DNA from 3 places in the Marmoricola sp. URHA0025 HA25 genome. Region 1 is predicted to be linked to each of the others. Evidence: predicted binding sites of a transcription regulator. Region 1 holds the regulator's gene; each other region holds the start of a gene.
What was found. The regulator HrcA, encoded in region 1, represses chaperone genes, less so after heat shock. The targets are predictions, from matches to a motif close to TTGGCACTCGNNNNNNNCGAGTGCCAA.
Positions count from the first base shown of each region.

Region 2: the regulator HrcA is predicted to act here: its motif matches at 3,299-3,325, upstream of groL (chaperonin GroEL).
Region 3: the regulator HrcA is predicted to act here: its motif matches at 7,015-7,041, upstream of ACVW00_RS04000 (FmdB family zinc ribbon protein).

Region 1 is NZ_JBSSCD010000001.1:1,524,069-1,534,157, forward strand. Features, by position in the region: gene ACVW00_RS07435 (AMP-dependent synthetase/ligase) at 1-305, shown strand, start outside; gene hemW (radical SAM family heme chaperone HemW) at 359-1,561, shown strand; gene ACVW00_RS07445 (TM2 domain-containing protein) at 1,582-1,947, shown strand; gene ACVW00_RS07450 (DUF3097 domain-containing protein) at 2,116-2,970, opposite strand; gene ACVW00_RS07455 (PadR family transcriptional regulator) at 3,128-3,820, shown strand; gene ACVW00_RS07460 (DUF1707 SHOCT-like domain-containing protein) at 3,826-4,215, shown strand; gene ACVW00_RS07465 (MBL fold metallo-hydrolase) at 4,221-5,081, opposite strand; gene hrcA (heat-inducible transcriptional repressor HrcA) at 5,179-6,201, shown strand; gene dnaJ (molecular chaperone DnaJ) at 6,212-7,369, shown strand; gene ACVW00_RS07480 (16S rRNA (uracil(1498)-N(3))-methyltransferase) at 7,394-8,134, shown strand; gene ACVW00_RS07485 (GAF and ANTAR domain-containing protein) at 8,640-9,326, shown strand; gene ACVW00_RS07490 (GAF and ANTAR domain-containing protein) at 9,323-10,087, shown strand; gene ACVW00_RS07495 (winged helix DNA-binding domain-containing protein) at 10,089-10,089, opposite strand, start outside.
Region 2 is NZ_JBSSCD010000001.1:3,269,797-3,279,885, forward strand. Features, by position in the region: gene ACVW00_RS16140 (MFS transporter) at 1-651, shown strand, start outside; gene ACVW00_RS16145 (alpha-ketoglutarate-dependent dioxygenase AlkB) at 690-1,313, shown strand; gene groL (chaperonin GroEL) at 1,512-3,137, opposite strand; gene ACVW00_RS16155 (ATP-grasp domain-containing protein) at 3,351-4,223, opposite strand; gene ACVW00_RS16160 (YciI family protein) at 4,311-4,667, shown strand; gene ACVW00_RS16165 (RNA polymerase sigma factor) at 4,648-5,865, shown strand; gene ACVW00_RS16170 (LacI family DNA-binding transcriptional regulator) at 5,900-7,267, opposite strand; gene ACVW00_RS16175 (hypothetical protein) at 7,422-7,886, shown strand; gene ACVW00_RS16180 (hypothetical protein) at 8,017-8,604, shown strand; gene ACVW00_RS16185 (MoaD/ThiS family protein) at 8,673-8,948, opposite strand; gene thrC (threonine synthase) at 8,985-10,089, opposite strand, start outside.
Region 3 is NZ_JBSSCD010000001.1:822,298-832,386, forward strand. Features, by position in the region: gene efeB (iron uptake transporter deferrochelatase/peroxidase subunit) at 1-611, opposite strand, end outside; gene efeO (iron uptake system protein EfeO) at 608-1,780, opposite strand; gene efeU (iron uptake transporter permease EfeU) at 1,824-2,684, opposite strand; tRNA gene ACVW00_RS03970 (tRNA-Arg) at 2,929-3,001, opposite strand; gene ACVW00_RS03975 (LCP family protein) at 3,181-4,338, shown strand; gene ACVW00_RS03980 (NAD-dependent epimerase/dehydratase family protein) at 4,412-5,341, shown strand; gene ACVW00_RS03985 (hypothetical protein) at 5,338-5,547, shown strand; gene ACVW00_RS03990 (MscL family protein) at 5,568-5,921, opposite strand; gene ACVW00_RS03995 (SAF domain-containing protein) at 5,972-6,601, opposite strand; gene ACVW00_RS04000 (FmdB family zinc ribbon protein) at 6,666-6,974, opposite strand; gene ACVW00_RS04005 (5-formyltetrahydrofolate cyclo-ligase) at 7,084-7,662, opposite strand; gene ACVW00_RS04010 (UTP--glucose-1-phosphate uridylyltransferase) at 7,689-9,071, shown strand; gene glp (molybdotransferase-like divisome protein Glp) at 9,100-10,089, shown strand, end outside.

The sequences.
Region 1 (10,089 bases):
AGCGCAACTACTGCACCGCCCTGGTCACGCTGGACCCTGAGGCCCTGGCCACGTGGGCCGAGGAGAACGGCCAGGTCGGCAAGTCGTACGCCGAGCTGGTCGCCTCCGACGACGTGAAGAAGATGGTCGGGGAGTACGTCGACGAGCTGAACGCCCAGCTGAACCGCTGGGAGACGATCAAGAAGTTCGAGCTGCTCGACCACGACCTCACGGTCGAGTCCGGCGAGCTCACACCGTCCATGAAGGTCAAGCGCAACGTCGTCGAGGAGACGAACAAGGGCCTGATCGACTCGATGTACTCCTGAGGCAGCGGAGGCTGCCGACAGCGGCCTGCGCCGGGCGCGTCTAGGGTCGGTACGTGCCCTCCACGCTGCCCGACGGTGACGTCGCTCCCGCCGACGGCGCGCTGCCGGCCGATGCGGCGGCGACCCTGCACGAGCGGCTGTTCGGCGTGTACGTGCACGTGCCGTTCTGCAAGGTCCGGTGCGGCTACTGCGACTTCAACACCTACACGGCCACCGAGCTCGGCGGAGGAGCTTCGCAGGCGTCGTACGCCGAGACGGCCGCCCGCGAGATCGAGCTGCTCGACAAGGTGCTCCCGGACACCCCCGAGGTCGACACGGTCTTCTTCGGGGGCGGCACCCCGACGCTGCTGCCGAGCGCGGACCTGGTCGCGGTGCTCGGGGCGGTCCGGGAGAGGTTCGGGCTGCGCGATCGCGCGGAGGTGACGACGGAGGCCAACCCGGACAGCGTGACGCCCGAGAGCCTTGCCGCCCTGCGCGAGGGGGGCTTCACCCGGCTGTCGTTCGGGATGCAGTCGGCAGTCCCGTCGGTCCTCGCCGTGCTCGACCGCACCCATGACCCCGAGCGGGTGCCCCAAGCGGTCGCGTGGGCGCGCGAGGCCGGGTTCGACCAGGTCAGCCTCGACCTGATCTACGGCACGCCGGGGGAGAGCCTCGGCGACTGGCGCCGTTCGCTCGATGCCGCCCTGGCCTGCGAGCCCGACCACGTCTCGGCGTACTCGCTGATCGTGGAGGACGGCACCGCGCTGGCCAGGCAGGTCCGCTCCGGCGTGCTGCCGATGCCCGACGAGGACGACCTCGCCGACAAGTACCTGCTGGCCGACGAGGTCCTCGCGCGCGCCGGCATGCAGTGGTACGAGGTGTCCAACTGGGCGCGCGACGAGCAGGCGCGGTGCCGGCACAACGAGCTCTACTGGACCTCTCAGAACTGGCTGGGCATCGGGCCGGGCGCGCACGCGCACGTGGGCGGCGTTCGGTGGTGGAACGTCAAGCACCCGACCGCGTACGCCGCTCGCCTGGCGGCCGGCCTGTCCCCGGCGCACGCCCGCGAGGTGCTCGACGGCACGACCCAGCGGGTCGAGCGCGTGCTGCTCGAGCTCAGGCTGCGCGACGGGCTGCCGTTGTCGGTCCTCGACGACCCGGCCCGCGTCGCCCGACCCGTGGCAGAGGGCCTCGCGATCGTCGAGGACGACCGCCTCGTCCTGACCCTGCAGGGCCGGCTCCTGGCCGATGCCGTCGTTCGCGACCTCGTCGGCTGACGCGTCGCTAGGGTCGGCGCATGACCGAGGTCCCGCCGCCCGACCCGAGCCAGCCTCAGCAGCCACTGCCACCGGCGCCCCCGCCTCCGCCGGGGCAGGCGCCCGGCTACGCGACCCCTGGTCAACCGGGCTGGGCGCCCTACGGGATCCACCCGGGGACCGGGCTGCCGTACTCGGAGAAGAGCAAGATCGTCGCCGGCCTGCTGCAGATCCTGCTCCCGCTCGGGATCGGCCGGTTCTACATCGGGGACTCGAAGACCGGCGGCTGGCAGCTGGGGGTCACCCTGCTCACCTGCGGGATCGGGGGACTGTGGCCGTTCATCGACGGGATCGTGATCCTGGTCAGCGACAGTCGCGACGCGCAGGGGCGGATCCTGCGGAGCTGAAAGCCCAGATCACGTCGAGGCGGCGCAGGTGAAAGCCCGGATCACGTCGAGGCGGCGCAGATGAAAGCCCGGATAGCGCCGAGGCGGCGCAGATGAAACAAGATCTCTTTCATGTGAGCCGCCTCGACGTTCTGGAGGCTTTCATGTGAGCCGCCTCGGCGAGTTGGTTCAGCCCGTCACGAAGTCGATCAGCTCCTCGACGCGACCCAGGAGTGCCGGCTCCAGGTCGGCGTACGAGCTGACCTTCGACAGGATGTGCTGCCAGGCGCGGGCGATGTCGGCCTGGTCGCGGTGCGGCCACCCGAAGCTCTGGCAGACGCCCTTCTTCCACTCGATCGTCCGCGGGATCGTCGGCCACGCGTCCTTGCCGAGGCGCTGCGGCTTAACCGCGGCCCAGATGTCGACGAACGGGTGCCCGACGATCAGCACGTGCTTGCCGACCGGCGACCGCGAGACGGACTGGGCGATCCGGCTCTCCTTGGAGCCGGCCACCAGGTGGTCGACGAGTACGCCGACGCGCCGCTCGGGCCCGGGCCGGAAGTCGCGGAGGTGCTCGGCGAGGTCGTCCACGCCGTCCAGGTACTCCACGACCACGCCCTCGACGCGCAGGTCGGCACCCCAGACCTTCTCGACCAGCTCGGCGTCGTGGCGTCCTTCGACGAAGATCCGGCTGGCCCGGGCGACCCGCGCCCTGGTGCCCTGGACCGCGAGCGACCCCGATGCCGTGCGCGTCGGTGTCGCCGGGCCGCTGCGGGCGGGTGGCACCAGGATCACCGGCCGGCCCTCCAGCAGGAAGCCGGGGCCGAGCGGGAAGGTGCGGCGGCGGTTCCTTCTGTCCTCCAGCGTGACGGTGTCCAGGTCGCGCTCGACCTTGACGATCTCGCCGCAGAAGTCGGGCTGCGCCGAGTCCACGACCGCCTCGACCACCAGTCCCAGCTCGGCAGCGGTCTCGGCGGCGCGCCCCTTGCGGGGAGCCCGACAGTCGCCGGACAGGACGTCGGAGCCGTAGCGATCGGTGGTCACCGGCCAACGCTACGAACCCGGCGCTGCCGGGCCGCGGAGGAGGAGGCGCGTGTCTGTGCCTTGACTTCTGGAACATCACGATATATCGTCAACGTATCGAGAAGTTCGGCGCGCTATCGGAAGCGCCGCCTCGATCCCCAGAACAAGGAGAAGCACCATGTATCCCACCTCAGAATCCCCCTGGGCCGCGGAGTTCGAAGCGGTCCGACGACAGCGCGGCCGAGGCCGCGGACACGGCCGGCACGGCTTCGGCCCCGGATGGGGCGGCCCGATGGGCGGCCCGCCGCCGTGGGTGGCCCAGATGTTCGGTCCGCAGTGGGCCGGCCACAGCGGCGGCCGCGGCGGGCGCGGTCGCTCCCGGGTCCGCCGGGGCGACGTCCGCACCGCGATCCTCGACGTCCTGGCCAACGCTGCGGAGCCGATCAACGGCTACCAGGTGATCCAGCAGATCGCCGAGCGCAGCAACGGCGCGTGGAAGCCGAGCCCCGGCTCGGTCTACCCGACGATCGCGCAGCTCCAGGACGAGGGCCTGGTCGAGGACGCTGCGACGGGTCGCAAGACCCTGCAGCTCACCGACGCCGGTCGCGAGCGGGTCGCTGCCCACGCCGAGGACATCGCGGAGATGTGGCGCACCTTCGACGACGACGAGGCCCAGGACGGCTCGGGCGACCTCCGCCAGGTCATCGGGCAGACGGTCGGTGCGATCATCCAGGTCGCCTCGACCGGCACACCGGACCAGCGCGACAAGGCGGTCCAGATCCTCGCGGACACGCGGCGACGCCTCTACGGGCTGCTCGCCGAGGGCCCCGACGCAGACGACGCAGACCCCGAAGCCGACGAGCAGGAGTGAGCACGATGTACCGACCCGACCAGCGGCCCGACCTCAGGCTGAGCGACGCCGACCGTGACCGGGCGATCGCACGGCTCAGTGAGCACTACGCCGCCGGACGCCTCGACAAGGAGGAGTTCGACGAGCGCAGCGACGCGGTCTGGACGGCGAGGACCTACGCCGACCTGGCCCCGATCTTCGCGGACCTCGGGTCGGTGCCGACCGAGCGCGAGTGGCCCGCCAACCGGGGTCGTCGGGGCCCGTGGGGTCGGCGCGGCTTGTTGCCGGTGCCGTTCGTGCCGGTGCTGCTCCTGCTGATCGCCCTCACCGTGCTCACCCACATCCCGTTCGTGCTGCTGGCGTTCTTCGCGTGCGGGTTCGTCTTCCTGAGACGGCGGCGCCGCTACCACTGGTGACGCGCTCAGATCAGCGGCAACCGCTTCTGCGCCCGGGGGAGGTGCTCGTAGCCCCGGCGTACCGCGTCGGCCAGTGCCTCACGCGGGTAGGGCCACTCCGCCGCATCGAGGGCCTGGTCGAGCGGGACACCCCGCCCGGCCAGGTCCCTGATCGTCTCGGCGACCACGCCGAGCGCCGCTCGCTGCTCCTGGACGTAGTCGCGGCCGACGGGCGCTCCGTGCCCCGGCACCACCACGGTGCCGGGGCCGACCAGGTTCAGCACCAGGTCGAGGGTCGACGGCCAGTCCATCGGGTAGCAGTCACTTCCGAAGCCCGGCACCGCCGCGCGCGCCGTCGACTCCTCGACCAGGTCACCGGCCAGCAGCAGGTCGGCGTCCGGCACGCGTACGACGAGATCCCCGCGGGTGTGGCCGCGGCCCGGGTGCACCAGCTCGACGACCCGGTCGCCGAGGTCGACGGTCAGCGCAGAGGAGAACGTGCGCGCCGGCACCACCTCCGTGGTGGCGACCAGCTCGGCGTACCGCGCGTCCTCGTCGACCTCGGCGGCGGCCTGGGCGCGGATCCGCGCCGCGTGCTCGGGAAGGTCCGCGGCTGCGTCCTCGTGCGCCACGAGCTCGGCTCCCTCAGCGGCGAAGACGCCGTTGCCGAAGGTGTGGTCGAAGTGCACGTGGGTGTTCACGGCAGCCAGCAGCGGAGCGCTCGAGAGCCGGCGGAGGTCGGCCAGGACGGCACCCGCGGCGGCCTCCGAGGCGTTCGTGTCGACCACCAGCAGGCCTTCCGACCCGCCGACCACCCCGACGTTGACGTCGAACCACTCGTAGCGCGCCACCCACACCCGGTCGGCCACCTCGGCGAACATGCTCATGGCGCCACCCTAGAGAGGCCGGCGCAGGACCCGCCGCCTAGTAGACTTGGCACTCAGCGTGCAGGAGTGCCAGCAGCCGAGGTCGAGAGGAGTCGACATGATCGAGGATCGCAAGCTCGCCGTGCTGCGGGCGATCGTCGAGGACTATGTCGCCACCCAGGAGCCGGTCGGGAGCAAGACGCTGGTCGAGCGGCACCGCCTCGGCGTCTCGCCGGCCACGGTGCGCAACGACATGGCCGCGCTCGAGGAGGAGGGGCTGATCGCCCAGCCGCACACCAGCGCCGGCCGGATCCCCACCGACAAGGGCTACCGGTTCTTCGTCGACCGGCTGACCAGCCTCAAGCCGATGTCGGCCGCGGAGAAGAGGGCGATCGCCACCTTCCTCGAGGGTGCGCACGACCTCGATGACGTCGTCCAGCGCAGCGTGCGGCTGCTCGCGCAGCTGACCCAGCAGGTCGCCATCGTGCAGTACCCCACGCTGGCGCGCTCCACGGTGCGCCACGTCGAACTGGTCGCACTCAGCACCTCACGGCTGCTCGCGGTGCTCATCCTCTCGACCGGCCGCGTCGAGCAGCGGGTGATCGAGGTGCCGGTCGAGCTCACCGACGACGTCATCGCGGACCTTCGCGGCCGGGTCAACGCAGGCGCGAGCGGTGTCCGCATCTCCGACGCTGCGGCGGCCCTGGGCCGGCTTCCCGAGGAGGTCACCGCCGAGAGCCGGATGACGTACTCCATCGTGGCTGCGGCGCTGGTGGAGGCGATGTCCGACCACCGCTCCGACCAGCGCGTCGTCGTCGGCGGCACCGCCAACCTGGCCCGCTTCGGCGACAGCTTCGAGCGCTCCGTGAAGCCGATGCTGGAGGCCCTCGAGGAGCACGTCGTGCTGCTCAAGCTGCTCGGCGAGGCCACCTCGCCGGCCGAGGTCACCGTGCGCATCGGCCACGAAGGACCCATCGACGAGCTGTCCTCGACGTCGGTGGTCGCGACCGGCTACGGCGCGGCCGAGGAGGCGCTGGCTTCCCTCGGCATCGTCGGCCCGACGCGGATGGACTACCCCGGCACCATGGCTGCGGTGCGCGCCGTAGCACGCTATGTCTCGACAATCCTCGACGAAGGATGAGCTGAACCCCGTGACCCAGGACCCCTACGCGATCCTCGGCGTCGACCGCGATGCGGACGCCGACACGATCAAGAAGGCCTATCGCCGGCTCGCCCGGCAGTACCACCCGGACGTGAACTCCGAGCCGGGTGCAGCGGAGCGCTTCAAGGAGGTCTCGCACGCCTACGAGGTGCTGTCGGACCCGGAGAAGCGCCGCGTCTACGACCTCGGCGGCGACCCGTTCGGCGCCGGCGGATTCGGCCAGGGCGCCGGGTTCTCGTTCACCGACATCATGGACGCGTTCTTCGGTGGCCAGCAGGCAGCCGGCCGTGGTCCGCGCCCGCGCCAGCGCCGCGGTCAGGACGCTCTCGTGCGGATCGACCTCGAGCTCGCCGAGGCGGCGTTCGGCACGACCCGGGAGCTGAAGGTCGACACGGCGGTGCTGTGCTCCACCTGCCGCGGCTCCGGGGCGGCCGAGGGCTCCCGCCCGATCACCTGCGAGACCTGCCACGGCCGTGGCGAGGTCCAGCACGTCCAGCGGTCGTTCCTCGGCGAGATCCGCACCTTGCGGCCGTGCGCCGCCTGCCGCGGCTACGGCGAGATCATCCCCGACCCCTGCCGCGAGTGCGCGGGCGACGGCCGGGTGCGGTCGCGGCGCGCGATCACCGTGAAGATCCCGCCGGGCGTCGACACAGGCACACGTGTTCAGCTGAGCGGCGAGGGCGAGGTCGGGCCCGGAGGCGGTGCCCCCGGAGACCTGTACGTCGAGGTGCACGTCGCCCCGCACCGGATCTTCGAGCGCGACGGCCTCGACCTGCGCTGTCGGGTCAGTGTCCCGATGACCGCGGCCGCGCTGGGCACCAGCATCGAGCTGCCGCTGCTGGAGGGCGACCTCGACAGCGAGGACGCGACGGTGGAGCGCTCGGTGACGCTCGAGATCGCCCCGGGCACCCAGTCCGGCACCGAGAAGGTCCTCCGCGGGCGCGGCGTACCGAGCCTGCGATCGGCGGCGCGGGGCGACGTGGTCGCCACCGTGGAGGTCGAGACGCCGACCCGGCTCGACGAGCGGCAGGAGGAGCTCCTGCGCGAGCTCGCGGCGCTGCGCAACGAGGAGTCACCCGACGGCCGGATGCAGCCCGCGCACAAGGGCATGTTCGGCCGCCTCCGCGACGCCTTCAACCAGCGATGAGCTGCCGATGACCGGCTCCCGGTCGTGAGCCTGCCGGTCTTCCTCACCGACGCGGTCACGAGCGCAGTCCAGGGCGACCTGGTCGTGCTCGACGGCGACGAGGGCCGGCACGCCGCCACCGTGCGGCGCATCCGCGAGGGTGAGCAGCTCGTGCTCAGCGACGGCGCCGGCACTTCTGCGACCTGCACGGTGACCGAGGCGGGCCGGTCGACGCTGTCGGTCCGGGTCGACTCGATCGGGCACGCCGAGCGACCGGTGCCCCACGTCACCGTCGTCCAGGCGATCCCGAAGGGCGACCGTGGCGAGCTCGCCGTGGAGATGCTGACCGAGATCGACGTCGACCGGATCGTCCCCTGGGCAGCCGCGCGCTCGGTCGCGATCTGGCGCGGGGACCGTGCTGCGAAGTCGCTGTCGAAGTGGCGGAGCACCGCGCGCACGGCGTCGAAGCAGGCACGCCGGTCGTGGCTGCCCGAGGTGACCGCACCGGCCTCGACCGACGAGGTGATCGCGCTGCTCGGTGAGGCGGACCTCGCCGTGGTGCTCCACGAGTCCGCCCAGGTGCCGCTCGCCGCCTTGCCGCTCGAGGGTGTCGAGACGGTGGTGGTGGTGGTCGGTCCGGAGGGCGGCCTCACCGACGAGGAGCTCAGTGCGTTCGCGGCGGCCGGGGGAGAGGTGGTGCGCCTCGGGTCCTCGGTGCTACGCACCTCGACGGCCGGCGTCGTCGCCGTGTCCGCGCTGCTCGCCCGCACGCTCCGCTGGAGCTGAGACGAGCAGGCGCAGAGGGTGAGCGCCCGACGGGAACGACTCCTGGGAGATCGAGGATCGAGTCAGCTCCCGCCGGGCAGCTCCGCATCGGTCACGACCGCTGATGTCGCTCGCGGTCTGCCCGGGCCGATGCGCCTTTCCGCGATGGTGGCCACGGCCCCCTGTTCCGTGGCCGCCACGTCCACCACTCCCGGCCGGCGGTGGCCGGGGCGGCGCACGACAAGGACGGATCACGCACAGCGCGTGTGCAGGCGGACGGAGGCCGTCTGACTGCGTCACCTCGGTCTGCCACGACGTCCCCCATCGCATTCTCACTGAGAGCGGCGGGGTCCGGGCCGTCGACGCCCATCCGGTGCTGGCCTGGGACGTCACCTCGAACCTACACCCGACTTCGGATCCGCGACAGACCTCGTTGCGACGTGGTTCGGGCGCAAACAGGCGTAGAGTTCGAAGCGGCCGGAACCGTGGAGTGGCCGTCCAGGAGGTGCGGGGGACGGGCTGCGGCATGTGGGGGGATGAGGCGGCGATCTCGGATCCGGACGGTCTGCGCCGCCTCGCCGACTTCTGCCGCATCGGCGTGCTCCGGACGGGGGTCCAGGCGATGACGGTCACCTGGGCGAACGCATTCGCGAGCCTCGAGCTCCTCCTGGCCACCGACGAGGTTGCCGAGCGCGTGGCGGAGCTCGAGTTCGCGCTCGGGCAGGGCCCCGGCGTCGATGCGGTCGAGTCGGGGCTCCCGACCGCCGCCGACGACCTGGAGAGCAGGGTGTCCTTGCATCGGTGGCCGCTGTTCGCCGTCGAGGCGGTCACGGCCGGCGTCCGCGCGATCCAGGCGTACCCGATCATGATCGACGACAAGGCCTTGGGGACCGTGGGGCTGTACTCACGAGCGCCCACTCGCCTCACCAGCGAGCAGCACCGGCACGCGACCGACATCACCGAGCTGATCGGTCTGGCCCTGGTCGACCCGCGTGCCGGCGACAGCATCGGATCCGGCCTGCGGATGACGGTCCACCAGGCAGCCGGGATGGTCATGCAGCAGGCGGGAATCACCATCGAGGAGGCGCTGATGCTGCTTCGCTCGGTGGCCTTCAGCGAGGACCGGCAAGTCACGCACGTTGCCGCTGACGTGATCTCGGGACAGCGGCGTTTCGGGGAGGCAGAGGTTCGGAAAGGCGGGGATGGCCCATGAATGAGAGCCAGGAGAACCACGACACGAGCAGGCAGGCCGCCCTGGTGGCCCAGAGCTTCGTGGCGCTCGCCGACACCCTGGTCGACGACTTCGACGTCGTCGAGCTGCTCGACCGCCTGGTCGCGGACTGCGTGACGCTCATCGGCGTCGACGCCGCTGCCATCCTCCTGGTCAACCGCGACCGGCACCTGGAGGTGGTCGCCAGCTCCAACGAGGCGTCCTACCTGATGGAGGTCTTCCAGCTCGAGAGTCGCTCGGGTCCCTGCCTCGAGGCGGTCGAGACCGGTGAGCCGGTCTCGGTCACCGATCTCGGGCAGGTGCAGCGACGCTGGCCCGCGTTCTCGCACGCCATCGAGGGGGTCGGGTTCTCCGCGGTCTACGCCCTGCCGATGCGGCTGCGCGAGGAGAAGATCGGCGCCCTCAACCTCTTCAACTCCACCCAGCCGCCGCTCTCGGAGTTCGACGCCCGGCTCGCCCAGGCGCTCGCCGACGTCGCCACGATCGGCATCCTCCAGCAGCGCACGGTGTCCCGCGCCTCGATCCTCGTCGAGCAGCTGCAGCTGGCTCTGAGCACCCGCATCTCCGTCGAGCAGGCGAAGGGCGTGATCGCGGAGTTCGGCGGGCTCGACATGGGCGTCGCCTTCGAGGCCATCCGCGCCTACGCCCGCAGCAACCACCTGAAGCTCAGTGCGGTCGCGGAGGCACTGGTCCGCCGGGAGCTCGAGCCGGCGCGGGTGATCCCGCGACGAACGTCCCTCTGAGT
Region 2 (10,089 bases), 1.7 Mb from region 1:
GCGCTCATGTTCGTGTCGGCGTTCGTCGGCTACGCCCAGCTCAACAGCGGCATGCCGGCGTACGCGCGAGCGATCGGCGACGTCTCCACGCGCGGGCTCGGGCTGGCCTTCGCCGCCAACACGCTCGTGATCGTGCTGCTCCAGCTCCTCGTCCTCCAGCGCATCGAGGGCCGGCGACGCACCCGCGTGATCGTGGTGATGGCCTTCGTCTGGGCCGCGTCCTGGGCACTCCTGGGAGCCAGCGGGCTCAGCCCCGGCACCTGGTCGGCGACGTTCTTCGTCGCCGCGTGCGCCTCGGTGTTCGCGCTCGGCGAGACGCTGCTCCAGCCCACCATGCCCGCGATCGTCAACGACCTGGCTCCCGACCACCTTCGCGGTCGCTATAACGCACTGACCTCGGGGTGCTTCCAGGGCGCCTCGATCCTCGGCCCGATCGTCGCCGGCTTCATGGTCGGCCACGGCCTGCATCTGGAGTACCTCGTCGTGCTGGTCGCCGGCTGCGGACTCGTCGCCTGGCTCTCGGTCGCGCGCCTCGAGCCGCAGCTGGGCCCACGCGCCAACGGGCTGCTCCCCCCGGCGCCCGGCACCGTCGCACCCGGCGACGTCAGCGCGCCGGCGGCGCAGCCGGTCGTGGCGCCCGCCGAGCGATAGATCTCGAACATCTGTTCGATCCTTGCTATCGTGGGGTGATGGCGCTCGCCTTCCAGCCCTCCCTCTTCGACACGGAGGAGATCTCCGTGGGATCGCCCAGCGGGCTCCGGCGCACCCCGCTGTCCCGCGGGGCCTGGGTGGACACCCTGCCGGGCTGGTTCACCGGTGCCGACGAGCTGTTCGGCCGGCTGGTGGGCGAGATCCCGTGGCGCGCCGAGCGGCGCGAGATGTACGACCGCGTCGTCGACGTACCCCGCCTCGTGTGCTTCTACGGCATCGGCGAGGAGCTGCCGCACCCTTCGCTCACGGAGGCCCGCGACCTGCTGACCCGGCACTACCAGCCCGAGCTCGGCGAGCCGTTCGTGACCGCCGGCTGCTGCTACTACCGCGACGGCAACGACTCGGTCGCCTGGCACGGCGACCGCCTGGGCCGTTCGCGCACCGAGGACACCATGGTCGCGATCGTCTCGCTCGGCTCGCCACGCAAGCTGCTGCTGCGCCCGAAGGGAGGCAGCGTCGAGCACACGCACTGGCTGGGCCACGGCGACCTGCTGGTCATGGGCGGCTCCTGCCAGCGCACCTGGGAGCACGCCGTCCCGAAGACGACCAGGCCCGTCGGGCCACGGATCAGCGTGCAGTTCCGCACGCGGAACGTCTTCTGAGGGCGCACGCTGCTCGGCTCACGCACTGCACAAGCAGCAGGGCCCCGGTCGTGAGACCGGGGCCCTGCTGTTGGTGTACTTGACGGACGGGACTGTCGGTTTCGAGACGGGCTCAACTCTCCCTCGCAAGCTCGGGAGCGAGGAGCCCTCCTCGACCTGATCCGTTCAACGCGCCTTCGCAAGCTCAGGCGCTACGGATCAGAAGTCCATGCCGCCCATGCCGCCGTCGCCGCCGGGCATGGCCGGAGCCTTCTCCGGCTTGTCCGCGACGACCGCCTCGGTGGTGAGGAACAGGGCGGCGATCGATGCGGCGTTCTGGAGCGCCGAGCGGGTGACCTTGGCCGGGTCGATGATGCCGGCCTTGACCATGTCGACGTACTCACCGGTCGCGGCGTTCAGCCCCTGGCCCGCGGGCAGGTTGCGCACCTTCTCCGCGACGACCCCGCCCTCGAGACCCGCGTTGATCGCGATCTGCTTGAGCGGCGCCTCGGCAGCAAGCCGGACGATGTTCGCGCCGGTGGCCTCGTCGCCGAGCAGCTCGAGCTTCTCGAACGCCTTCACCGTGGCCTGCAGCAGCGCGACGCCGCCACCGGCGACGATGCCCTCCTCGACGGCCGCCTTCGCGTTGCGAACGGCGTCCTCGATGCGGTGCTTGCGCTCCTTCAGCTCGACCTCGGTGGCCGCGCCGACCTTGATCACCGCGACACCGCCGGCCAGCTTGGCCAGGCGCTCCTGCAGCTTCTCGCGGTCGTAGTCGGAGTCGCTCTTCTCGATCTCGGCACGGATCTGGCTGACGCGGCCCTTGATCTGGTCCTCGTCGCCGGCACCCTCGACGATGGTGGTCTCGTCCTTGGTGATGACGACCTTGCGGGCCTGGCCGAGCAGCTCGATGCCGGTCGACTCCAGCTTGAGACCGACGTCCTCGGAGATCACCTGGCCACCGGTCAGGATCGCGATGTCCTGCATCATGGCCTTGCGACGGTCACCGAAGCCGGGCGCCTTGACCGCGACCGACTTGAAGGTGCCGCGGATCTTGTTGACCACCAGGGTCGACAGCGCCTCGCCGTCGACGTCCTCGGCGATGATCAGCAGCGGCTTGCCGGACTGCATGACCTTCTCCAGCAGCGGCAGCAGGTCCTTGACCGTGGAGACCTTCTGGTTCGCGATCAGGACGTAGGGGTCGTCGAGGACGGCCTCCATGCGCTCCGGGTCGGTCATGAAGTACTGCGAGATGAAGCCCTTGTCGAACCGCATCCCCTCGGTCAGCTCGAGGTCGAGGCCGAAGGTGTTCGACTCCTCGACCGTGATGACGCCTTCCTTGCCGACCTTGTCCATCGCCTCGGCGATGGCCTCACCGACGGTGGTGTCGGCGGCGGAGATCGACGCGGTCGCGGCGATCTGCTCCTTGGTCTCGACGTCCTTGCTCATCTCCAGGAGCGCGTCGGTGACGGCCTTGACGGCCGTCTCGATGCCGCGCTTGAGCGCCATCGGGTTCGCACCGGCGGCCACGTTGCGCAGGCCCTCGCGCACCATCGCCTGGGCGAGCACGGTCGCGGTCGTCGTACCGTCGCCGGCGACGTCGTCGGTCTTCTTCGCGACCTCCTTGACCAGCTCGGCGCCGATCTTCTCGTAGGGCTCCTCGAGCTCGATCTCCTTGGCGATGCTCACACCATCGTTGGTGATGGTGGGTGCTCCCCACTTCTTCTCGAGGACGACGTTGCGGCCCTTGGGGCCGAGGGTGACCTTGACGGCGTCTGCGAGCGTGTTCATGCCACGCTCCAGACCGCGCCGGGCCTCCTCATTGAAAGCAATCAGCTTCGACATAACTCGTGCGGTTCCTCACGCAGATGAGTCGGACGGCCGATTCGTCGCCCGCGACGGACGGCCCGGGCTGACCCCCCGGACCCTTCCCGGCGGCGCCTTCGGACCTCGACTTACTCGGCCCTGGTTTTGTCACTCTCACAGGGAGAGTGCCAACCCCAGTTTTAGCACTCGACCCAAGGGAGTGCAAACGTCAGGAGCGCTTTTCGACACCGGTCAGCGGCCGTCGAGGCGGCGCCGGACCATCGCGGCGAACGCGGCACCGTTGCCGGGCAGCTCGTCGAGGTAGAGACCGGGCTCGATCACCTCGAGCTCGCTGAGCGCGAGGGTCCCGTCAGCGAGGCGCAGGTGGTCTACCCGGGCGTAGTCGAGCTGGTGGCCCAGCAGCACTTCCGCTGCCTCGACCGTACGACGGGCGAGAGCGGCCGCCTCACCCGTGACCGGGGCGGCGACGGTCGTCCCGCCGTACATCTCGTGGACCCGGATCTCCCCGGTCGCCGGCCTCTTCTGCGCAGCGGAGACCACCTCGCCGCCGAGGACGAACACCGATCCCTCGCCCTCGGTGCGGACCGACTCGACCAGGGGCTGCACCACCCAGGGCCCCGGGCCGAGCATCGACTCGTCGAGGCCGGCCGGTCCGCCACCGGCACCGTCGCTCGGTCGCATGGAGACGGGCACGACGCCGCGCCCGCCGGCACCGACGCGCGGCTTGACCACGGCACTCTCGAACTCGGCGATGGCCGCGGGCAGCGACTCCTCGCCGTCGACGACGAGCGTCGGCACCACGGCCAGCCCGAGGCCGGCGAGCTCGGCGAGGTAGGCCGTGTCGACGTTCCAGGCGAAGGTGTCGGCGCCGTTCAGCACCTGTGGCACCGCGCGCGTCCAGCGGAGGAAGTCCTCGACGCGAGCGTCGTAGTCCCAGGTCGCGCGGACCGCGACCACTGCGGACGCCCAGTCGACCTCGGTGTCGTCCCACATGACCCAGCGCGCCGTGACGCCGCGGGCGGACAGGGCGTCGTCGAGGTGCGGGTGGCCGGGCTCGCCGTCGCGGAACGCCGCGCAGGTGGCCAGGAGGAGGTCTGGACTCACCCGAACCAGCCTTGCAGGGCTGTCGAATTCTTTGCCGCTCGCCCGTCATCGGGGTGACACACTCAACTCTGAGCGAGAGGAACCACCATGACCAGCTACGCCGTCCTCCTCCCCGGTGACGAGAGCACCTGGGCGACCGCGAGCGCGGAGCAGCGCGCCGCGATGTACGACAAGCACAACCGTTTCGCCGAGCTGCTCGCCGAGCGCGGGCACAAGGTGACCGGGGGCGCGGAGCTCACTCCCAGCGCCGGTGCGCGGACCGTGTCCGGATCGCTCGACAGCATCACGGTGACCGAGGGGCCGTACGCCGAGACGACCGAGCAGCTGACCGGCTTCTACACCGTGGAGACCGACGACCTCGAGGACCTGCTCAACGTCGTCGGCATCCTCGCCGAGAGCGGGGGGCGCGTCGAAGTGCGGGCGTGTGTCGACCACTCCGGCTGACGCGGCGCTCGAAGACTCCTGGCGCGACGAGTGGGGCCGGCTCCTGGCCCTGCTCGTCGCGCAGTACCGCCGCCTGGACCTCGCGGAGGACGGGCTCGCCGACGCGTTCGAGGCCGCTGCCCGAACCTGGCCAGGTGACGGCGTACCGGCCAACCCGCCCGCCTGGCTGCTCACCGCCGCCCGGCGGCGGATCGTCGACCGGCTGCGGTCCGACCAGGTGCTCGCCCGGCGGATGCCCGTGCTGGCCGTCGAGGCCGAGCTGCAGGAGCAGGCGCAGCGCGTGATGGCCGACATCGGCGAACAGGTCCGTGACGAGCGGCTCCGGCTCGTGCTCCTCTGCGCCCACCCCGCGCTTGCGCCGGAGTCGGCGGCTGCGCTCACCCTGCGCCTGGTCATCGGCCTGTCGACCGCGGACATCGCCCGGCTGTTCCTGGTGCCGACACCGACGATGGCCGCCCGGCTCACCCGGGCTCGCCGGCGCCTGGCCGGTGAGGCCTTCTCGGTCCCCGAGCCGACGGAGCTCGGCCGGCGCCTGGGCGTGGCCGCCGACGTGGCCTACCTGGCGTTCACCGCCGGCTACGCACCCGCGTCCGGCGATGCCGCGACCAGGCCGCACCTCGCTGCCGAGGCGATCCGCCTCGTGCGCGTCCTCCGTGAGGTCGCGCCGGGCCGCCCTGAGCTGGACGCCCTGCTCGCCCTCGAGCTCCTCCAGCACTCGCGGCGCGCGACCCGGGTTCATGACGGTGAGGTGGTCGTCCTGGCCGACCAGGACCGCACCCGCTGGGACGCCGTCGCCATCGGCGAGGCTCTCGACCTGCTCACACCGCTGGTGAACGCGCCACCGTCCCGATGGCTCCTGGAGGCGCTGATCGCCTCGGCCCACGCCGTCGCCCCGAGTGCGGACAGGACCGACTGGTCGCGCATCGCCGGCCTGTACGCCGAGCTCGAGGCCCTCACCGGGTCCGGCGTCGTACGGCTCAACCGGGCGGTCGCCGTCGCGGAGGCGGACGGCCCGCTCGCCGGCCTGGCGCTGCTCGACGGTCTCGAGCTGCCGGGGCACCGGCTGCCCGGCACTCGCGCGGAGCTGCTCCGCCGTGCCGGTCGCGAGGCCGAGGCACAGGGCGAGTTCGCCGCTGCCATCGCACGGTGCGACAACGAGCTCGAGCGCCGGCACCTGCTACGGCGTGCCTCCGGCTGAGTCCCGGCCGCAGACCACGCGACGAGAGCGTGGCTCAGTCTCGCGGCCGGGTGCTTTCCCGCTCGACGAGGTTCGTGTGGAGGAGGCGGGTCTGTGGCTGAGCAGTCGGGCGCTCGAGCTGGGCGAGCAGCAGCTCGACCATCGCGCGGCCCATCTCCTCGGGCGGCTGGCGCACCGTGGTCAGCGGCGGGTGCGTGGTCAGGGCGAGGGGCGAGTCGTCGAAGCCGATCACGGCGACGTCCTCGGGAACGCGCCGACCGGCATCGTGGAGGACCTGCAGGGCGGCTGCCGCCATCGGGTCGTTCGCGCAGAAGACCGCGTCCACGTCGGGCCTGCGTCGCAGCAGCTCGGCCATGGATCGCCTGCCGCTGGCCTGGCTGAAGTCGCCGCACGCCACCAGGTCGTCGGTCAGCTCGCGCCCGGCGGCGTCGAGGGCATTCCTGAAGCCCAGGAACCGGTCGCGGCCCGCAGCCATGTCGAGGGGACCTGTGATCGTCGCGATCACGCGGCAGCCGAGCTCGACGAAGAGCTGCGCGGCGAGCCCGGCTCCGCGCTCGTTGTCGACGTCGACCCACGCGGCGCCGACCGTCTCCGCGCCACGTCCGCCGACGACCATCGGTAGCGAGCGGGACCGGATCACCTCGGGCAACAGGTCGTCGTCGTGCAGCGACAGGAGCAGGACGCCGTCGACGTGGTGCGGGCTCAGGTAGCGCTCGAGCTGGGCGCTCCGGGCGCCGGCCTGGGAGAGCAGCAGCACCAGCTGCTTGTCGGCCGCGGAGACCGCCTTGCTGATCCCGCGCACGACACCGGCGAAGAACGGCTCGCCGAAGATGCGGTCCTCGGACTCGGCGATCACCAGCGCGACCGCGTCGGTACGCCGGGTCTTCAGCGTGCGCGCCGCCGCATTGGGGATGTAGTTCAGCTCGGCGACCGCGGCCTCGACGGCGCGTCGGCTCCGTTCGGACACGTGCGCCGACCCGTTGATCACGCGCGAGGCGGTTCCCCGTCCCACGCCCGCCAGGGCCGCGACCTGCTCGAGCGTCGGCCCTGGCGTCGGCCCTGGGGTCGGCCCTGGGGTCGGTCCTGGGGTCGGTCCTGGGGTCGGTCCGGGCGCCGGCTTGCGTGTCATCGAAGCCCTCCCCACCGCGCCGGAGTCGAGGGCCGGAGGCAGATGTCGTGCGATCAGGCGGACGGCGGACCGAATCCCGTGTCGGGCCGCCGTCCGGGCCGCAAAGGTGGCGCGGCCGTACCTGACTTCTTGCACCCGCGCTCCCACATCTGTATGGGAGCGTTCCCACACACACTGTGACGGGCGCCACAGGGCCGTGTCAAGGGTCTTTGGGAACGTTCCCAGAGTTCCTACCCCCGGCGCCGGTATCAGAGAGGTTCGGGCGCGCTCCATGTCCTCGACCGCTCCATGCACGCCACCGACCCCTCTCCCTCACGGCCCCGGCGCACCGCCTCCCCGGTGCGCCGGGGCAACCACTCGCGCGGGCCATTGCCGGGCGCGGCCCGCGGGCGGACAATCGGCTGACGTCGCATCCACTGGGGGAACCATGAAGCTCACGCGCGGTACCGCCCTGGCAGCGCTGCTGCTTCTCGCCGTCGCGGCGCCCGCGGGAGCGCTCGCGCTCGCGGACGACGACCCCGGCACCGGGCACCACTCCTCCCCTGCAGCCGCGGCCGACGACGATGCCGACGAGCAGGGCGACGCAGACGAGCAGGGCGACGACGCCGGCGAGTCGGGAGACTCGACCGATGCGGACCACGCCGACGCCGCATCCGGACCCGGTCGAGCGCACGCCGAGGCGATGAAGGCCTGGGCGCACTGCGTGGCCGAGGCAGCCAGCGGCCCGAAGTCGGGCGAGCACACGGGGCCTCCGAAGGACGCCTGCGGCGACAAGCCGGTCGGGCCGGGGCGGGCGAAGCACGATCCGGGCGACGGCTCGCCCGGCAAGAGTGGTCAGAACCGTCCGGCATCACCGGGCGGCGGCCACGGACGCGGGCACGGCCACAGCTGACCCGAGAGAGCCCTCCGGAAAGCTTCATCGAGAAAGTTGCAAGGAGCGCGGCCCCAACGCACTCCCATCTGTGAACCAACCGCCGGCGCGGACCACCAGGGTCCCGCGGCGAGGACACAGAGGAGTGGACATGAACAAGCTCAACAGGGCCGGCAAGACCTTCAGCACCGTCATCGCCGGCGCAGTCGTGATCGCGCTGTTCGGCACCGGCACCGCCGTCGCCGGCGGGCTCATCACCAGCGCCAAGATCAAGAACAACACCGTCAAGAGCATCGACGTGCGTGACGGCAACCTGAAGGGGGTCGACGTCGCGGACGGGTCATTGAGCGGCGCCGACGTCGCCGACGGCTCGCTCAACGACGCTGACGTCGCAGACGGCACGCTGAGCGGCGCCGACATCGCCGACGGGTCGCTCAGCCACCAGGACGTGGGCGTGTTCTTCGTGACCGTCGAGGCCGACGGCACCGTGAACGCCAGCAGCGGCGGCGTCTCGGTCAGCAACACCGCCACCGGGGAGTACCGGGTCGACTTCAACCGACCGGTCGCGAGCTGCGCCTTCACCGCCACGGTCGGGGACCCGACCTCCGCGGCCGTCGTCCACGGTGAGGCCGACGTGACCGCCCAGTTCCTGCTGACCGACAACGTGCACGTCTACACGCGCACGGCCGGCAGCGCGACACTGGCCGACCAGCCGTTCCAGCTGACCGCCGTCTGCTGAGAGCGCGGACTCACACGACACGTGCCCCCGGAGCTGCGCTCCGGGGGCACGTCGTCGAGCAGGCGGGATCAGCCGCCGGCGACCGCCGGGATGATCGAGAGCTGGGTGCCGTCCGGGGTCGCCGTCGCGAGTCCGTCGAGGAAGCGCACGTCGTCGTTGCCGACGTACACGTTGACGAAGCGACGGATGTCACCGGCGTCGTCGAGGATCCGGGCGCGGATGCCGGCGTAGTTCGCCTCGAGGTCGTCCAGCACGTCCGCCAGGGTGGCACCGGCGACGGTCACCTCGGACTCACCTCCGGTGTAGGTGCGCAGGATGGTGGGGATGCGGACGGACACGCTCACGGAGTGCTCCTGGTGGTCTGGTGAGTGGGCGAGTGGCTAGACGCCGGAGGCCACGAAGGCGTCGTACGTCGGGGCGATGGTGGCCGCCGGACCGACCTGGCCGCCGACGGCGTCGAGGGTCTTGAGGCCGTGGCCGGTGTTGATCACCACGGTCTCGCGCGAGGGATCGAGCTGACCGGTCTCGACGAGCTTCTTGAGCACCGCGACGGTCGTGCCGCCCGCGGTCTCGGTGAAGATCCCCTCGGTGCGGGCGAACAGCACGATCCCGGCACGCACCTCGTCGTCGGTGACCTCCTCGACCGCGCCGCCGCTGCGCCGGGCGATGTCGAGGACGTAGATGCCGTCGGCCGGGTTGCCGATCGCCAGCGACTTGGCGATCGTGTCCGGCTTCACCGGGCGGATCGCGTCCGCGCCGGACTTGAACGCGGTGGCGACCGGGCCACAGCCCGCCGCCTGTGCGCCGAAGACCTTGTAGGGCTTGTCCTCGACGAGGCCGAGCTTGATGAGCTCCTGGAACGCCTTGTCGACCTTGGTCAGCTGCGAGCCGGAGGCGACCGGGATGACGATCTGGTCGGGCAGCCGCCAGCCGAGCTGCTCGGCGATCTCGTAGCCCAGGGTCTTGGAGCCCTCGGCGTAGAAGGGGCGGACGTTGACGTTCACGAACGCCCAGCCGTCCTCCTCGCCGGCGATCTCCGAGGCGAGCCGGTTGACGTCGTCGTAGTTGCCCTCGACGGCGACCAGGGAGTCGGTGAAGATCGCGGAGTTCACCTGCTTGGGGTGCTCGAGGTCGCTGGGGATGAACACCACGGTCTTGATCCCCGCACGGGCACCCGCGGCGGCCACGGCGTTGGCGAGGTTGCCGGTCGAGGGGCAGGCGAACACCTTCGAGCCGAACTCCACGGCGGCGCTGAGCGCGCAGGCGACGACGCGGTCCTTGAAGGAGTTCGTCGGGTTCGTGGAGTCGTCCTTGACCCACAGGTCGGCGATGCCGAGCTCGCGGCCGAGGTTGGCCGCCTTGAGCAGCCGGGTGTAGCCGGGCTCGGTGTTCGGCGAGCCCTCGATGTCGTCGGGGACGGGGAGCAGCGCCTTGTAGCGCCAGATGTTGCGGGGACCGGCCTCGATCTGCTCGCGGGTGACCACC
Region 3 (10,089 bases), 700 kb from region 1:
ATCGCGTGCACCGCCACCTGGGGGTCGTTCGCGCACGCCTGCACACACAGGTCACCGTCGGTGCGCCTCGGGTCGAGGTTGTCGCCGGCGAAGTGCGGGAGCCGGCGCAGCGCCTTCGGACGCCGGGCGCCGAGCCCGAACCGGTCCCGGCCCTCCTTCTCGAACAGGCTCGGCCCGAAGCCGAAGGTCAGCGTGAGGCCGGCCGGCGGCAGCCCGAGCGCCTCGCCCGTGTCCGCCGGCGGCGAGTCGTAGCCGGTGACCTCGCCGGTGCCGACCGGCTTGCCTGCGGTCATCGCCGCGGCGGCACCGGTCCATGCCTCGAGGAGGGCGACGAGCTCCTCCCGGGAGTCGGTGGTCACGTCGAACGACGCAAAGTGCAGCCGGTCCTGGGCCGGCGTGACGATGCCCGCCTGGTGCTCGCCGTGGAAGGGGTAGCCGAGGCCGGCGGAGGGGACCTCGGGCTCGTCGCCCTGGGCGATGGCGACCTCGACGGCTCCGACGGCGGCCGCACCGGCCAGCGCCCCGGCGCCCGCGGCGCCGAGCAGACGGCGTCGCGAGAAGTGGCCCGGGGCAGCCTGCGCAGGCGCTCCGGCCGCCTCCGTCGGTGTCACTGGGTGAGGGCCCCGGTCATCTTCGACAGCGGCTCGGAGAGCGCGTTGACCGCGTCGGAGAGCTCCTTGCGCTGCGGCTCGGTCACGGTGTCGTAGGAGACGAATCCGTCACCGGCCTTGTACTTGTCGAGCAGCGTCTGGAGGGAGTCGAACCGCTCGTCGATCTGCTCCTCGAGCTCCGCGTCCTTCGACTCCAGGATCGGCTCGAGCAGCTCGAACGCCGCCTTCGCCCCTTCGACGTTGGCCTGGAAGTCGTACAGGTCGGTGTGCGACCAGGCCTCCTCCTCGCCCGTGATCTTGCCGGTGGCGACCTCGTCGAGCAGCTCCTTGGAGCCGTTGCCCAGCTGGGTGACGTCGTACGTCGTGGTCTGCACTCGCTCGTGCAGGGTCTTCGTGTTCTCGACCAGGTCGTCGACGAACTTCGCGCGCTCGGCCTTCGTGAGGGCGGTGTAGCCCTTCGCCGGTGGCCACAGGTCCTTCTCGATCCGGTGCCAGCCGGTCCACTCCTGTCCCTGCTCGAGATCGGCCTCACGCAGGTCCATCTTCGGGTCGAGGTCACCGAACGACTCGGCGACCGGCTCGATCCGCTCCCAGTGCATCCGCGCGGTGGCGTAGAGGCCGCGCGCCTTGTCGTCGTCGCCCGCCTTGTAGGCGAGGACGAACTGGGTCGTCTGCTCGAGGAGCTCCTCGGCCTCGTGCTTGACATAGTCGGCGTAGCCGTCGGTGGCGCGGTCGACGTTGGCCTGCTCGGCCTCCGACGCCGTGGTCGCCTTGCCGGAGTCGGTGACGGTGAAGTCGCCGCGGATGCCGTCGCCCTCCATGCCCGGCTTGCAGGCGGTGACGTACTTCCCGGGTGCGGCGGTGACCACGAGGTCGCGGGTGAGGCCCGGCCCGACGTTCTCGACCTCGCCGACGATCCGGACCCCGTCCTCGGCGTACAGGTAGAACTCCGTGACCTTGCTGCCCGTGTTCTTCACCTTGAACCGCAGCGTGCCCGAGCCCGCCTTGGTCGCGGAGAGCTCGCAGGCCTTGCTGGAGGACGTCACGGTGATCGCACCGTCGCCCTTCGGGTCGGACTTGTTGGACTCGGTGAGGCTGCACGCACCCAGCAAGGTGCTCAGCGGCACGGCCGTCAGGGCGCAGGCTGCCACGGTCGGGCGGATCTTCACGGTTGACCTTTCAGGGCGGGCCCGTGGTGGGCCGGCGGTTCGTTCAGCGAGGTGCGACCGGTGTCGGCGAAGCCGCGGGCGCGGGAGTGGCGGGCGTGCGCACGCGGCGCAGGAAGATCAGCAGTGTCGGCACGAGGTAGGCGACCCACGCGATGACCTGCAGCCAGGTCGGGTCCGGCTGGAAGTTGAAGATGCCCTTCAGCAGCGTGCCGATCCACGAGTTCGGGTCGAGCGTGGAGCTGATGTCGAACGCCTTGTGGCGCATGCCGGGCAGGATGCCGGCCTCCTGGAGGTCGTGGAAGCCGTAGGCGAGCACTCCGGCCGCGACGACGATCAGGATCGCCCCGGTCCAGGTGAAGAACTTCGAGAGGTTGATCTTCAGCACACCCTTGTAGAAGGCGTAGCCCATGGCGACCGCGGTCAGGATGCCCAGGAGCGCGCCGAGCAGGGGTGTGGTGGTCGAGCCCTGGTTGTCGGTCGCCGCCTGGGTGGCGGCCCAGAGGAAGAGCGCGGTCTCGAGGCCCTCGCGCCCGACGGCGAGCGCTGCGACGACCGCCAGGCTGGCCCGGCCGGCCTCGGCGGCGACGTCGATCTTCCCGCGCAGCTCGCCGGAGAGGCCGCGGGCGTGCCGCGCCATCCAGAACACCATCCAGGTGACGAAGGCGACCGCGACGATCGACAGGCTTCCGCCGATGGCCTCCTGCGCCTCGAAGGTCAGTCGCCGCGGACCCCAGGTCAGCAGCGCGCCGAAGGCGAGTGAGACCGCGACCGCCACGGCGATGCCGGTCCAGATCCGGGGGAGGAGCTGCCGGCGGTCACTCTTGACCAGGTAGGCGATCAGGATCACCACGACCAGCGAGGCCTCGAGCCCCTCACGCAGGCCGATCAGGTAGTTGGCGAGCACGATCTCTCCGTCGCGTTGGCAGGTAAGGCTTACCTAATCAGTAAACACCGGCCCTCGGAGCGACGGCAACCCGGGCCGCTTGTGCGATGAACCACAGAGACGGGCCGGGGCGCGGAGACCCCGGTGCCGCGCCCCTTGGCCATCGAGCGCTGTGCTGCTCTGCTCTGCGCACTCAAGGGTGCCCCAGGCCAGAGTCGAAGACCTTTCGCCATCGAGCGCTGTGCTGCTCTGCTCTGCGCAAGGGTGCCCCAGGCCAGAGTCGAACTGGCGACCTTTCGCTTAGGAGGCGGCTGCTCTATCCACTGAGCTACTGGGGCGGGTCCGGCGGGCCGGACGGCGTACATCTTGGCATGTGGATTTGGGACTATCGCGGCCTACCTCCACAATGGGGGGTCACGGGAGAGGGAGCGGGCACCGGGACCCGTCGAGATCAGTGGGGTCGAACTTGTCCGACGCAACACCGCGGCACCGGGGTCGTACGCCTCGGACGCGGCGCGTGCTGAAGCGGGTGGGCATCGGCGTCGGCGTCCTGGTCATGGTGCTCTCCGGCGCCGCGGTCGTCGCCTACAAGCACTTCGAGGGCAACATCGGGACCGAGGACTTCCTCCAGGGGCCGCGGCCGACCGAAGAGGTCAAGGGCCCGATCAACGTCCTCGTCATGGGGTCCGACACCCGTGAGGGCGCCAACGGCAAGGGCATCGGGGGCGACACGCCCGGCCTGTCGGACACCACGATCCTGCTGCACCTGTCGGCGAACCGGGAGTACGCGTACGGCGTGAGCCTGCCCCGTGACGCGATGGTCCAGCGACCGGCATGTCCGCGGAAGAACGGCAACGGCGTCGACCCGGGCGGCATCACGCAATTCAACGCGGCGTACTCGATCGGCGGCCCGGCCTGCACCGTCAAGACCGTCGAGAGCCTGACCGGCATCCGGATCAACCACTTCGTGGTCGTCGACTTCGTCGGCTTCCGCAGCATGGTGAACGCGATCAACGGCGTCACCGTGTGCGTGCCGACGACGGTCAACGACACTGTGGGGCACATCCAGCTGCCGGCCGGCACCTACAAGGTCAACGGCCAGCAGGCCCTCGACTACGTCCGGGTGCGTCACGACCTCGGTGCGCCGACCGGCGACATCGGCCGGATGAAGCGGCAGCAGACCTTCATCTCCGCGATGATCAAGAAGGTCGTGTCCGCCGGCACCCTGGCCAACCCCGTCCGGCTGCTGAAGTTCCTCAACGCCGCGACCAACTCGCTGACGACGGACCCGGGCTTCGCGAACCTCAAGCAGCTGGCCTCGCTCGGCAGCTCGCTGAAGGGGATCGGCCTGGACAACATCAAGTTCGTCACGGTGCCGTGGCAACCGTGGCCCGAGGACCCGAACGCGCGCGTCGAGTGGAAGCCCGAGGCGAGCCAGCTGTGGAAGCTGGTCCGTCGTGACAGGCCCTTGACCGCCGAGTTCGACACCGACGCGGTGACGCCGGGCAGCGCGAGCGCCGCCACCGCAGGGAGCAGTCCGACGTCCACGCCGACAGGCACGTCCAGTGGGTCACCCAGCGGGTCTGCCTCGGCCACCCAGTCGCCGTCCTCGACGTCCACGCAGACCGAGGAGCAGCAGAAGGCCGCGGCCCACGCAGCGGGTCTCTGCACCTGACGATGCGGGTGGTCCGGCCGCCCGCCTCCGCCGCGCGCGGCGTGCGGGGCGAGTTGTGCGTTATCGGTTCGTTATGCAAGATGGGCAGGTGCGGGTTGTCGTGTCCGGGGGGACGGGGGTCATCGGTCGTGCTGCCGTGCGCTCTCTCCTCGCCGCGGGCCACGACGTCGACGTGCTCTCCCGTTCTCCGCAGAACACCGCGCTGATCCAGGACCTCGGTGCGCGTCCGCGACCTGCCGACCTGTTCGATGCCGCCAGCCTCGAGGCCGCCTACCTGGGCGCCGATGCAGTCGTCAACCTCGCCTCCCGCGTGCCGGTCGGGTACTCCGCCGCGTGGCCGACGGCCTGGCGGCGCAACGACGCGCTGCGCACCAAGGCGGTGGCCAACGTGGTCGCCGCTGCGCGTGCGGCCGGTGTCCGCCGGCTCGTCCAGCAGAGCGTCAGCCACCTGTACGCCGACGGGGGCGATGCGTGGATCCGGGAGCAGGACCCGATCGAGATCACCCCTGCGACCGAGCCGGCCGCGGTCGGTGAGTCGCACGTCCTCGACTTCGGCTCGAGCTCACGGGCCGGCGTGGTGCTGCGCTTCGGGACCGTCGTCGGGGACGACCCGACCACCCGGTTCCTGCTGAAGGCGGCGGCCAACAAGCGTCCCGTCGGCATCGGCCGCCCCGAGAACTGGTCGCACCTCGTGCACACCGACGACCTCGGGCCGGCGGTCGTCGCCGCCCTGCACGCGCCACGTGGGGTCTACAACGTCGGCGCCGAGCCGGTGCTGCGGGGCGAGCTCGTGGCCGCCTACGCCAAGGCGGCCGGAGCCGAGAGCGGTGCCTTCATGGGTCCGGTCCTGCGCCGCCTGGCCGGTCCGCGGGTCGAGCCGCTGACGCGATCGCTGCGGGTCAGCTCCGACCACTTCTCGGCCCAGACCGGCTGGACGCCGCGGCGCCCGACCTTCGACGCCGCCTGGTTCGACGCGGCGGCCCTGCCCGCGGCCGCGCGATGAGTGACGAGCCGAGCTCACCGGACGCCACCCGGGCGCGGGCCCGCGCCGAGGCGAAGCGACGTCGCCGGCTGGCCGAGATCTTCGGCGACGTGATCCCTGAGCAGACCGGGGACGACGCCGACGAGGGCGGAGCCTCGGACCGGCGTACCGAGGAGAAGGCGCAGGAGGACTGGCTGAGGAGTCAGGTCCCCCCGCACCACGGCTGACCGCCTCAGACCGGGACCCCTCAGACGGTGCCGTTCCGGGTGGCGAGCAGGTCGCGGATCTCCTCCAGCAGCGCGATGTCGGCGGGCTTGCCCTCCTCCTCCTTGGGGAAGAACCGCTCCTTGGCCTTGGTGTAAGGCACCACGACCAGGAAGTACACGACCGCTGCAAGGAGGACGAACGCGATCACGGCGTTCAGGAAGGCGCCGAAGCTCTGTGCATCGGTGCCGAACACCTTGTGGGCGGAGTCGGGCATCAGGCCCGTCAGCCACTCGGTGAAGGTCTTGACGACCACACCGAAGGCACCGGCGACGATGAACGCGACGGCGATCTCGACGAGGTTGCCCCGTAGAAGGAAGTTCTTGAAGCCGGTCATGTGACCTCCTGGGCCGTGCCCGAGTCGGGCGCTGTGCGGACACCGGCACGCTAGCGGCTCCAGACGACGCTCAGGTAGCGCGTCGTGCCCGCGGCGGCCACCTCGTCGGCCTCCTCGCGGGGCACGGCGAAGACCACCAGCCGGCCGCCTAGCGAGCCGGCCGCAGCGCCGGCGCCGCGTTCGGGGACAGCCAGCACGGCGGCGTCGTCCGCAACCCGCTCCGGCTGCTGCCCGCCCTGGGGGTCGGATGCCACCAGGGCGACCCGCTGCCCGGGAGTGAGCAGGGCGGCGACGTCGGTGTCGGGGATCCGGACCGCGACCGCCGAACGCCCCGGGTAGCCGGCCAGGCCTTCCGTGCCGGTGAGGTGGCCGGCCGTGATCGGCTCGCCCCTGCCCAGGGGTGTCGCCAGCGTCCGGCCGATGACCGCACCGACCGACCGGACGGCCGCGACCGGCACGCTGCCGGGAGCGAAGCCGGTGCGGGCCAGATCGCCACGGCTCAGGACCGTGCCGCTGGGCAGGTCGTGGGCCGCCGTCCACACGGGCTCGGTGGCCGGCGGTGGCGTGGACGCGGACTGGAAGACGAGCCAGACCGCGAGCGCCGCGAGGGAGCCGCCGAGCACGCGTCGGTGGACCAGGATCCGGCGGCGCAGGTCGTCGAGCAGGTTCAGCGGCTTCATTCCTCCACGCTAGGCAGCGTGGGTGCCGTGCCGTCGGGACTGTCCACAGGTCCCGGGGAAGCGGTCAGTCCGCGGCGGTGGTCGCCGCGGCGACCGGCTTGCTCTCGCTCTTCTTCGTCTCGGTCTTGGTCGCCCCGGAGTCGCCGGTCGAGGTGGAGGCCGCGACCTCCGAGCCACCCTCCGACCCGCCGGTCGAGCCGCGGCTGTCGGTGCGATAGAAGCCGGAGCCCTTGAAGACGACGCCGACCGCGTTGTAGACCTTGCGCAGCCGGCCCTCGCACTCCGGGCAGACGGTCAGGGAGTCGTCGCTGAAGCTCTGGACGGCCTCGAAGAAGTGGCCGCACTCGGTGCAGGAGTACTGGTACGTCGGCACGGGCATTCCTTGGGTCAACCGGTCTGGGGCGACGAGGCGATTGGCACTCGTCCGCGTCGAGTGCCAATCATACGCGACCATCCGCGCCGGATCGAGCCGTCGCCCGTGCTCAGAACCGGATGAGCCTCTGCTCGGTCACCGCTGCCGTGACCCGCCGGTCGTGGCTCGCCGTGGGGACGACGTCGAGCAGCTCGGACTCGTTGAGCACGACGCAGGTGAAGGTGCCCACCGGGACGCGGCCGAGCACCCGGTCGTAGGACCCGCCGCCGCGGCCCAGCCGCAGGCCGGTGCGGTCGACCGCCAGGCCCGGGACGACGACCGCGTCCGCGGTCGCGATCGCGTCGGCCCCCAGAGCGGGGCCGGCCGGCTCGAGCAGCCCGCGGCCTGCCGAGAGGAGCCCCTCCGGTCCGGTGTAGGCCGCCCAGTCGAGGTCGTTGTCGGGCCGCAGCAGCGGGAGGATCACCCGCTTGCCCGCGGCGGCCAGTGCGTCGAGCAGCACGCCCGTGCCCGGCTCCCGGCCGACCGACACGTACGCCGCGACGGTCGCGGCCCGGCGTACCTCCGGGGCGGCCGTCAGCAGCTCGGCGACGGCGTGCGCGCGGGCCGCGATCTCGGCGACGGGCAGGCGCCCGCGAGCAGTCAGCAGCTGGTCGCGGAGGGCGAGCTTGGTGGCCTCGATGTTGTCCATGGCACTGACGACCCTACGATCGAGGTATGAACGAGGGCGGAAGCGGTCCGGGACTGCGACTGGCGCGCGACAAGATGGCTGCCGCGGGGGTGCACCCGCTCGCGATCGACGTGTTCGCACACCACTACCGGCAGCTCGAGCGCGGCGAGACCGGGATGATCCCCGAGTCCACCATCGAGCCGATGGACATGCCTGCCCTGGCCGACGTGCAGACCGACGAGGACGCCGACGTCCGGGCTCTGCGCGAGACCGCGATCATCAAGCTCAACGGTGGGCTCGGCACGTCGATGGGCATGGAGCGCGCCAAGTCGCTGCTCTGCGTGCGCCGGGGACTGTCGTTCCTCGACATCATCGCGCGGCAGGTGCTCCACCTGCGCAGCGCCCACGGCGCCGGGCTGCCGTTGATCTTCATGAACAGCTTCCGCACCAGCGCCGACACGCTCGCCGCCCTCTCCCGGTACTCCGACCTGGCGATCGACGGGATCCCCCTGGAGCTCATGCAGAACAAGGAGCCCAAGCTCCTCAAGACCGACCTGACGCCCGTGAGCTGGCCCAAGGACCCGACGCTCGAGTGGTGCCCCCCGGGGCACGGCGACCTCTACACCGCGATCTCCGCGACCGGGCTCGCCAGGACGCTGCTCGGCGCCGGGTACCGCTGGCTCTTCATCTCCAACGCCGACAACCTGGGGGCCGTCGCCGAGCCACGGGTGGCCGGCTGGTTCGCGCGGTCGGGAGCACCGTTCGCCATCGAGGCGGTGCGGCGGATCCCCTCGGACCGCAAGGGCGGCCACTTCGCCGTCCGGAAGACCGACAGGCGCATCGTGCTCCGCGAGACCGCGCAGACGCTGCCGGCCGACCGTGACGCGCTGGCCGACCTCGACCGGCACAGGTTCACCTCGACGAACAACATCTGGGTCGACCTCGAAGCGCTCCAGGCCGAGCTCGACCGTCGTGACGGAGTGCTCGGGCTGCCGCTGATCCGCAACGTGAAGAACATCGACCCGGCCGACGCCTCGACGCCGGAGGTGATCCAGATCGAGTCGGCGATGGGGGCGGCCATCGAGATCTTCGAGGGCGCCCAGACGATCGAGGTGACGCGGCAGCGGTTCGTGCCGGTGAAGACCACCAACGACCTGCTGGTGCTCCGCTCCGACGTCTACGACATCGGTCCGGACTTCGTGCTGGACCAGGCTGCCCGGATGGTGCCGTTCGTCGATCTCGACGGCATCTACAAGCTGGTCGGTGACTTCGATCGGCGCTTCAAGGAGGGCGCTCCTTCGTTGCGCGAGGCCGAGGCGCTGGTGGTCGACGGCGACTGGACCTTCGGCGCGGACGTCAAGGTCGTCGGGAGCGTGAAGCTCGACGGCGAGCGCGGGCGCGTCGAGTCCGGCACGGTGCTCGGCAGCTGACCGCTCCGGCGGTCATAGGGTGGGGGCCATGCCCGACAACGCCCTGATGGGAGTCGACGAGCACCTCGCGCTCGTCCTCGAGCGGATCGACGAGCTGCCCGCGTACGACCAGCCGCTGCTCGAGACGCTCGGGCTGCCGGCGATCGAGGACGTGGTCTCGCCGATCTCGTTGCCGGTCTTCGACAACTCCGCGATGGACGGCTACGCGGTGGTGTTCCGCGACGTGGCCGAGGCCGGACCCGAGCGACCCGTGCACCTGCCGGTGGTGGGGGAGATCGCCGCCGGCCAGACACAGATCTTCGCGATGTCGCCCGGCACGGCGGTCCGGATCATGACCGGTGCCCCGATCCCGACCGGCTGCACGGCCGTCGTACCGGTCGAGGACACCGACGACGGCGTCGCCAAGGTGCTGATCCGGCGCGCGCCGTCGGAGGGGCAGCACATCCGACGCGCCGGTGAGGACATCTCCGAGGGCGACGTCATCCTGCGCGCCGGCGAGCGGATCGACGCGCGCCGCGCCGGCCTGCTGGCGTCGGTCGGGATCGGCCGCGTCACCACCCGCCCGCGGCCCCGGGTCGTGGTGATGTCGACGGGGTCCGAGCTCGTCGAGCCGGGCGAGCAGCTCGGTCGCGACCACATCTTCGACGCGAACTCGTTCCTGCTCGCGGCGGCCGCCCGGCAGGCCGGAGCCATCGCCTACCGCGTCTCGGCCAGCCCCGACGACCCGGAGACCTTCGTGGAGGCGCTGAGCGACCAGCTGGTGCGGGCCGACGTCGTGGTCACCAGCGGTGGCGTCAGCAAGGGCACCCACGACGTCGTCAAGGAGGCGCTGTCCGAGCTGGGCACGGTCGCCTTCCGCGAGGTCGCGATGCAGCCGGGCAAGCCGCAGGGGTTCGGCGTGATCGGCGAGGACGACACCCCGATCTTCACGCTCCCCGGCAACCCGGTCTCGGCGTACGTCTCCTTCGAGGTGTTCGTGGTGCCGGCGCTGCGCAAGATGATGGGGCGTACGCCGCTC